2 regions of the Afipia felis ATCC 53690 genome follow, and region 1 is predicted to be linked to the other one. Evidence: riboswitches for the same ligand, from Rfam matches in the RefSeq annotation. Region 1 holds a riboswitch; the other holds the start of a gene.
What was found. Region 1 has a riboswitch for cobalamin ahead of HMPREF9697_RS01260 (TonB-dependent receptor plug domain-containing protein). Riboswitches for the same ligand answer to the same signal wherever they lie in the genome.
Positions count from the first base shown of each region.

Region 1 (4,518 bases):
AATTACGCCATCGCTAAATCGCATGTCTGCGCAATGGCCCATGCCTTCACCGGCAGACATCAACAGATCATCCACAGGCATGCTGTGAATTGCGGGCAAAAGGTAAGGATGTGCCGAACCGCCTCATAGGCGTCCGACTTGGGGGTTATCGACAGCTCATCGAGTAGACATGGAGTAACCGGATGGCGTTCTCAAAATTTTCGGCAGATCACTACGACGCGCTGATCGACGAGACGATCGCGAGCTGTGACGGCAATCTGCGCAGCGCGGTGCGCGCCCTGCTGATCGCTAACGAGCACCTGGAGACGGAAAACTCCCAATTGAAGCACTACGTCGATATCTCGACCCGCATCGAAGCCGCGAATCAGGGTTACCTCAATTGAGGCAACCCGCCGCTGGCCAATCCGTTACATATATGACCACAGACACAGCGTGTTGGTGACCACTGCAAAGGTCAAAGCGAGAGTGAGAACACGATCCGTCATGGCTGTTCGCTCGGCAGTCTGAAGGGACGAGAATCGCCCCAATCGATGCCGGGATTTGAGGGAGATTCGGGAGAAGAGTCCCGCGCTTTGTTTTTTCGCGGATGTCTTGCGAAAAACCCGGTTCAGAGTCCGTCTGCCGATTCTCCGTGCCGCCCGTTGAAGGCCTCCGCCCTCAATTCATCCAGACGATGCCGCCATTGAGCGTCGCCGCATAGGCGACCCATGCGAGATATGGCCCAAGCAGCCATGCCGCGACGCGATCCGCACGCGCACTTGCCACCATCGTCAGTGCGATCGCAACAAGCAGAATCATGATGTCGATCAGCGCCAACCGTGTCGCATGCGCACCGAAAAACAGCGGCGACCATGCTGCATTGAGCGCGAGTTGAACAAGAAACAGCACGATCGCCCAGTTGCGCGCGGGCGACGGCGCGGCCCGTTCCCACAGCCGCCACAGCGCCACCGCCATCATGATGTAGAGCGCGGTCCAGACGATCGGAAAAAGAGACGCCGGCGGCGTCCATGGCGGCTTCGCCAGGCCGCTATACCAGCCGGCGATTTCCGGACGCGTGACGATGCCCTGCACGGCAGCGATGCCGAGACACAGCACCAGACAAGCCGCAAGCCGTATCGTCGTCCGGAATTGCATCGAAGGCCTCACCGCGTGAGCTTCTCCAACTCGGGAAACGGCGCATAGTTCGCGCCCGCGCAGATCTCATCCGGTTTCTCGATCAGCCGGTCGAGGCGGCCATCGATATAGACCACCGCGCGATCCTTCATCGGGGTGTAAGTGCCGTCGATCTCCTTGGCGCTGTAGCGCACGCAGGTGACGTAGCGCTGCCGCCCGCCGACCTCGCGCTGGAAGGGCTCGGCAATCCCCGCGCTTCGCACGCCGGTCGGATCGTTGAGATAAGTGTGCAGAAACGCGAGCAGCTCGGCACGATAATTCTTCGGAAACGGCTGGTCGCTGACGCCACGGTCGGCGGTATAGGCGACGCCATCATACTCGGCGCTGCCGAACGCGCAGCCGCCCAGTATCACGGCCGCGGTCACGAGCGGCACGGCAAGACGAGACGCGCGGCGAACCGCTGTCTCCCATTTGCAACGCATATCGGGGAAGTCCATCGCGCGGGGATTCTCGGACACTGTGGCGTTGACATGACACCACCACACCGCTTGATTGCGGGCACGGTACAGGTGCCGGCGCAAGCTGGCATAATAGGGAATTCGGTGCCGTCGCGCTGAGGAGATGTTTCGCACACCTCGTCCGGCGCGGCAATTCCGAAGCTGCCCCCGCAACTGTCAGCGGTGAGCCGCTGTCCATCATGCCACTGAGCGTTCGGCGCAATGCCGGCTTGGGAAGGCGGACAGCAGCGACGATCCGCGAGCCAGGAGACCTGCCTGTCCCGGTCATCCATCCGTCGCGCGGGGCGTGCGAAGGAGCGGCTTCCGCAGCGGTGACACGACAACAACCGTTGCGGAGAAATGCTGCGGCCTTCTCCAGTCCCGATGTGAAAAACCACTTTCGCATCATGTGTCTGGAAGCCGATCGTTCTCCGCCTGAAATATTTCGGTGGGGGCCGAACGTGACATCGCATCAATTATCTTCCCGCAAGCGTATCTCGCCTGCTCTGCTTGCGGCGCTGCTGGCAAGCGCAGCTTTCATTCCATCCGCGCAGGCACAGCAGGCCGAGCCGCCGCTGCCCGCGATTCAGGTGAGCCCTGCCGCCAAAAAGCCGAATCACCATCTGCCGAAGCGCAACAAGCGCGTCGATGCGAAGCCGCAGCCGCGCACCGCCGAAGCACCGACCACCGCTCCCGCAAATCCGCCGGGTCATCTGGTGACATCGCCGACCACGATCCCTACTCCGGTCAGCCAGATTGCAAGTTCGATCACCGTGATCACCGGGCAGGAGATCGAGAATACACAAAGACGAACTGTCCCCGACCTGCTGCTGACCGTTCCGGGCCTTAACGTTGCCCCTAACGCTCCAGGCGAACTGACATCCGTTTTCATCCGCGGCGCAAATTCAAATCACACCAAAGTACTCATCGACGGCATCGACGTGAGCGATCCGTCGAATCCCAGCCGCCAATTCGATTTTGGTCCGTTGACGACTTTCGGGATCGAACAACTCGAAGTTCTTCGCGGACCTCAAGGTGGATTGTATGGATCAGATGCATTGGGTGGCGTGATCTCGATCACGACCAAAACCGGAAAAGGCGCACCGCAATGGTCCACGCTGGTTGAAGGTGGATCTTTCGGGACGTTCAATCAGGCGACGTCGGTGAGCGGAAGCACGAGCGACACCAGTTACGCGTTCAGCGGATCGCATATGCGCGTCGAATCCACGCCAGTCACACCGGCTGAACTTCTGCCGCCGGGCCAGAAACGCAATAACGATTTCTATGACAACCTGACATTCCACGGCAAAGTCAGCCACGACTTTTCCGAGATGTTTTCGCTCAATGCCGTTGCGCGCTATACGGACGCGCATCTGCGTTACACCGATAATGATAACTATCCATACGCCAACCCGGTCCAGTCCCGGTCCGGCAACCGCCAGTTCAGCGGTTTGCTCGACGGTGTATTCAAACTACTCGACGGTCGTTTCAACAACCATTTCGGCGTGACCTACACCGATACCGACCGCAAGACGTCCGATCCTTATTACGTCACCCTTGGGTACGGGTCGACTCCGAACAGCTTCTTCCATGGAGACCGCACAAAGGTCTACTGGAGATCCGATCTCACTCTCCTGCAGGGACAAACACTTGTCACGGGCGTGGAACACGAAACCGAAAAGGGCAGCGTCGACTATGCCCTGTATGGCGTTGCACCAGCTTCTGGCACAATTCAAAATCTCGGCAGCTATGCCGAACTACAATCCAATTTTTTCGATCGGTTTTTCATCGTGTCCAATGTGCGCCACGATCAGAACGATCACTTTGGAGGCCACGACACATTCCGTATCGCACCGGCGATTCTGTTTCCTGAAACCGACACCAAACTTAAGGCCAGTTACGGCACGGGCTTTCATGCACCTTCAATCGACCAGCTTTATGGTCCCTTCAGCGCCAACCTCAATTTGAAGCCGGAAGAAAGCAAGGGATACGATTACGGGTTCGAGCAAGCCCTTTTCAATAAACGGGTCAAATTCGGCGCGACCTGGTATCATAACAACTTCAACAATCTGATTGAGAGCGTTCCGACCGCAAACCCCTTCGTCTACATGTACGAGAATGTCGCATTCGCAACGACTCATGGTTTGGAGGCGTTTGCATCGGTTACGCTAACTGAGCGCCTGACCCTTCGGGGCGACTATACTCATACGATAGCGACAGACGACACACTTCACACGGAGCTGAAGCGCAGACCCGAACATAAATGGAGCGCCCAAGCCCAATGGGCTGCGACCGACAGTCTGACGCTGACGGCGACCGCGCTATGGATCAGTTCCTGGCTCGATACCGATCCGTTATCTGGCGGGTCCATACGCGCGCCCGGATATCAACTCGTCAACCTCGCTGCGAACTACAAGGTCGATCAAAACTGGTCAGTGTTTGGACGCGTCGACAACCTGTTCGACCGCCATTACCAAAACCCGCTGGGCTACCAAAAGACAGGCATCGGCGTATATGGCGGCCTGCGTTTTGTGACGAATTGACAAAAACAAAGCCGGTCCGTGGAAGGGGAATCCACGAACCGGCTTTCTGCTCAGCGAACGCAGCCGGGGGAAACTGCGCCGCTGTCATGCATCGTTAATGACGATGCTTCACGATCACATGCTTTTTGGCATGGTGATGCGGACGCACATGGTGGCGATGATGCTTCTTCACCATATGGGCGTTGGCATTGGCCACCGACGGCTTCAGAACGTGCGAATGCGTCATCGGCTTTTGCGTCTTGATGACGGTCGCGGCCATCGCCGGCGCAACCATCACCGAAGCGGCGACAACGGCGGCTGAAATAATCTTCAACATGGCAAACTCCTGTTTCGGGATCACATCGCGCTTTGCCGAATGGCGGGAG
Region 1 is NZ_KB375270.1:244,887-249,404, reverse strand. Features, by position in the region: gene HMPREF9697_RS01280 (hypothetical protein) at 1-17, shown strand, start outside; gene HMPREF9697_RS01275 (hypothetical protein) at 183-383, shown strand; gene HMPREF9697_RS01270 (TspO/MBR family protein) at 658-1,134, opposite strand; gene HMPREF9697_RS01265 (hypothetical protein) at 1,143-1,595, opposite strand; cobalamin riboswitch at 1,664-1,904, shown strand; gene HMPREF9697_RS01260 (TonB-dependent receptor plug domain-containing protein) at 2,201-4,153, shown strand; gene HMPREF9697_RS01255 (His-rich protein BRANT) at 4,248-4,469, opposite strand.

Region 2 (4,518 bases), 1.2 Mb from region 1:
GGGGCGGTGCTTCAGATTGGAGCGGCGCGCCTCGGGAATGGTATAGAAATTAATGTCGATGACGTTATCGAGCATCCGCACTGCGGTCGTGATGGTGCGCTGAAGCTTGTCCCGGTCGAGCCCCTCGCGCGTGGTGTGATTGAGCAGGTTGATCGAGCCGAGGTTGCACACAGCGACCTCATCCGCCGAGGTGTTGAGCGTGATCTCGGTGCAAAGGTTCGAGGAATGCACGACGCCGGTGTGCTGCTGCGGCGAGCGCAGGTTGCATGGGTCCTTGAAGGTGATCCACGGATGGCCGGTTTCGAACAGCATGGTCAGCATGCGCCGCCACAGGTCGGTGGCGCGCACTTGTTTGAAGACGCGGATTTCGCCGCGCGCGGCTTTCGCTTCGTAACCTTCATAAGCGGTCTTGAAGGCCGGGCCGTAAAGGTCGTGCAGGTCCGGCGTCTCGTTCGGCGAGAACAGTGTCCATTCGCCATCGGCTTCGACGCGCTGCATGAACAGGTCGGGCACCCAGTTTGCGGTGTTCATGTCGTGAGTGCGGCGGCGGTCGTCGCCGGTGTTTTTGCGCAGATCGAGGAATTCCTCGATGTCGATGTGCCATGTCTCGAGGTAGGCGCACACCGCGCCCTTGCGCTTGCCGCCCTGGTTGACGGCGATGGCGGTGTCATTGGCCACCTTCAGGAACGGGACCACGCCCTGGCTTTCGCCGTTGGTGCCCTTGATGTGGGCGCCGAGGCCGCGCACCGGCGTCCAGTCGTTGCCGAGGCCGCCGGAATATTTCGCCAGCAACGCATTGTCCTTCACCGCTTTGAAGATGCCGTCGAGATCGTCGGCGACGGTGGTGAGGAAGCAGCTTGAGAGTTGCGGGCGCAGCGTACCGGAATTGAACAGCGTCGGCGTCGAGGCCATGAAGTCGAACGACGACAGCAGGTTGTAGAATTCGATCGCGCGCGCTTCGCGGTCGATTTCGCGCACGGCGAGGCCCATCGCGACGCGCATGAAGAACGCCTGCGGCAGCTCGATGCGCGCGCCATGCACGTGTAGGAAGTAACGGTCATAGAGCGTCTGCAACCCCAGGAACTGAAATTGCAGGTCGCGCTCGGGCTTCAGCGCGGCCGCCAACCGGGCGAGATCGAAACGGCCCAATTCCGGATCGAGCAGCTCGGATTCGATGCCGGTCTTGATGTAAGCCGGAAAATATTCGGCATAGCGCGTCGCCATGTCGGATTGAGAGGCGTTGCTCGGCGTGCCGTGAACGAAGCTCAGAACCTCGCTGCGCAGCTTGTCGAGCAACAGACGCGCGCTGACATAGGCGTAGTTCGGTTCCTGTTCGACCAGTGTGCGCGCCGCCATGATGGAGGCGAGCGCGAGCTCATCCTGGCTGATGCCGTCATAGAGGTTGCGGCGGGCTTCCGCGAGCACCGGTGCGGGATCGACGGCGTCGAGTCCCTCGCAGGCTTCACGAATGATGAGTTCGAAGCGCTTGAGGTCGAGCGGCACGCGGGTGCCGTTCGCGAGCGTCATCTGCAGCGCGGGCTCGTTTGACGTGGTCGCGGTGGCTTTATCGGCGGCGCGCTCGCGGGCGCGCTCTTCGCGATAGAGCACGTAGGCGCGCGCGACCTTGTGGTGTTCGCTGCGCATCAAAGCGAGCTCGACCTGATCTTGCACATCCTCGATGTGGAAGGTGCGGCCTTCGCCGAGACGGCGGGTGAGGGTGGCGACAACTTCGTGCGTCAGTTGCTCGACCGCCTCATGCACACGACGCGATGCGGCCGCCGTGTGTCCCTCTACCGCAAGAAACGCCTTGGTCATCGCGATCGAAATCTTCGACGGGTCAAAGCGAGACACCGTGCCGTTGCGTCGTATGATCTGCATGGCCGGTTCGCTCGGCGACGAAGCCAGCGAATCGAGACTCAATTGGATGAGCGGCACTTTTTCAGTTTTGGCAGTTTGCAGGTTCAGCGACATCGACAGGCCCCGTGATGCGGATTGCGGAAGGCGGGGAGTCGAGGCGCTTGAGCGCTCGGCAAAATGCCGATTGCTGGCGGCCGCCGGACACCCCGTCCGTGGACGATTTTTCGGTGTCGCGGCAGGTCTCCTGGCTTGCAGGTCGTTGCGGCTTCTTTGTCTTCCCGGCCAAGGCCAGTGACGTAATGGCGAAGCAGCTCGCTGCTGACAGTTGCGGGGGCAGCGCCGGATTTCCGCATCGGGTGCGGTTCACCGGCTTCCCTCTTAGCCACTAGATTTTGAGCCTAGTGGAACCGTGACATCTATATGTGGTGATCTTTGGCCGAAAGAGTCAAGGAATGATTAAAACGGTCCCCGTTATCCCCGGAGCCAGGCCGAGGCTTGGTAAAAACCTCAAGCCTTTCAGCGCTGACCACAGTGCGGCGATTCTGGTTCCGGGGCCAAGGACATTCGGCGGAATAGGATTGTTCCGATCGAATCCCCGAATCGACCGCGCTTTACGGATAGAGAGGCTCTCATTAGATAGAGCCATCACCGACAAAGCCTTTGCAGGCGAGCCACGCGATGAATGATTTTGTTCGACCGATCCTCAATCCACCGGGTGGGCAGAAGAAAGTTCTGCTGCATTCGTGCTGCGCGCCGTGCTCGGGCGAGGTGATGGAGGCGATGCTGGCCTCCGGCGTCGACTACACCATCTTCTTCTACAACCCGAACATCCATCCCGAGCGCGAATATCTGCTGCGCAAGGATGAGAACGTGCGCTTCGCCGAAAAGCACGGCGTCGGATTCATCGATGCCGATTACGACAAGGATAATTGGTTCGCGCGCGCCAAGGGCATGGAATGGGAGCCGGAGCGCGGCGCCCGCTGCACCATGTGCTTCGACATGCGCTTCGAGCGCACCGCGCTCTATGCGCACGAGCACGGCTTCCCCGTCATCACCAGTTCGCTCGGCATCTCGCGCTGGAAGAACATGGCGCAGATCAATGATTGCGGAAAGCGCGCGGCCTCGAAGTACGACGGCATCGAGTATTGGGATTACAACTGGCGCAAGGGCGGCGGTTCGGCGCGCATGATCGACATCAGCAAGCGCGAAGAATTCTACCAACAGGAATATTGCGGCTGCGTGTATTCGCTGCGCGATAGCAATGCCCACCGCCGGGCCTGCGGGCGAGAGCCGATCGAGCTCGGGGTGAAGTTCTATGGGCAGGATTCCACCGAGGGCGAGCGATAATCCCACCCCTCGCGCGTTGACTGATTTTTTCCCAACGTCATATTTCGACCTGTCGTGGTCTTCGTCATCATCTTGAAGACGAAGCTAAGAGGGAAGCCGGTGAAGCGCATAAAGCGCTAATTCCGGCGCTGCCCCCGCAACTGTGAGCGGCGAGCCTGCATCCAATCGTGTCACTGAAGCGTTCCTGCTTTGGGAAGACGGGTGTGGGCCGCGACCCGCAAGCCAGGAGACCTGCCGCGACGAGATGTTTCCACGGGCGGGGTGTCCGGTGGGCGTAGTCCTGAGGTGCTCGCGCGCTTCGGTTGGCGTGCGCGCACTTCATCCCCGCCGTTTCTCGTATTTCGGGGTTTCGAAGCCATGTCGAATTCGTCTGTCACTCTCGCTGTCGCCACGCTTGGTACGCCGCGCATCGGTCCGCGCCGCGAACTGAAAACCGCACTGGAAAGCTTCTGGGCGGGCAAGATCGATGAGAAAGCCTTGCTCGCAACTGCGGCCGAGTTGCGAGCTGCGAACTGGGCACGCCAGAAGGCGCGCGGGGTTAGCGTCATCCCGTCCAACGATTTCTCGTTGTACGATCATGTGCTCGACACCAGTGCGATGGTCGGTGCCATTCCGGAAATCTACGGCTGGAAGGGCGGCAACGTATCGCTCGCGACCTATTTTGCGATGGCGCGCGGCGCGGAAGGCAGCGCCGAGACCTGTGCGCACGGCCATGTGCATCACACCGGTCACGGCGTGCCCGCGCAGGAGATGACCAAGTGGTTCGACACCAACTATCACTACATGGTGCCTGAATTCAGCAAGGGGCAGATCTTCGCGCTGTCGTCCACCAAGCCGATCGACGAGTACAAGGAAGCCAAGGCGCTCGGCCATCAGACACGGCCGGTGCTGCTTGGCCCGGTCACGTTCCTCAAGCTCGGCAAGAGCAAGGATGCATCCCTCAATCCGCTGTCGCTGCTGGATGGACTGCTGCCGGTTTACATCGAGGTACTGAAGCGCCTCGCGGCCGAGGGCGCGGAGTGGGTGCAGATCGACGAACCATGCCTGGTGCTCGATCTCGACACGGCCGCGCGCGATGCGCTGGGGAATGCCTATGCCACGATCGCTCGCGAGGTGCCCGACATCAAGGTGATGCTCAACACCTATTTCGGTGCGCTCGGCGATAATTTCGACACCGCCATGGCACTGCCGGTCGCCGGTCTACATCTCGATCTGATCCGCGCGCCGGAACAGCTTGAGGCTGCGATCAAGAAGGCAAAGTCTGATCTGGTGTTCTCGCTCGGCGTCATCGACGGCCGCAACATCTGGCGTGCC
Region 2 is NZ_KB375270.1:1,438,922-1,443,439, reverse strand. Features, by position in the region: gene HMPREF9697_RS06815 (ribonucleoside-diphosphate reductase subunit alpha) at 1-1,971, opposite strand, end outside; cobalamin riboswitch at 2,075-2,284, opposite strand; gene HMPREF9697_RS06805 (epoxyqueuosine reductase QueH) at 2,536-3,204, shown strand; cobalamin riboswitch at 3,243-3,457, shown strand; gene metE (5-methyltetrahydropteroyltriglutamate--homocysteine S-methyltransferase) at 3,562-4,518, shown strand, end outside.
Region 2: another riboswitch for cobalamin. It lies ahead of HMPREF9697_RS06815 (ribonucleoside-diphosphate reductase subunit alpha); the one in region 1 lies ahead of HMPREF9697_RS01260 (TonB-dependent receptor plug domain-containing protein).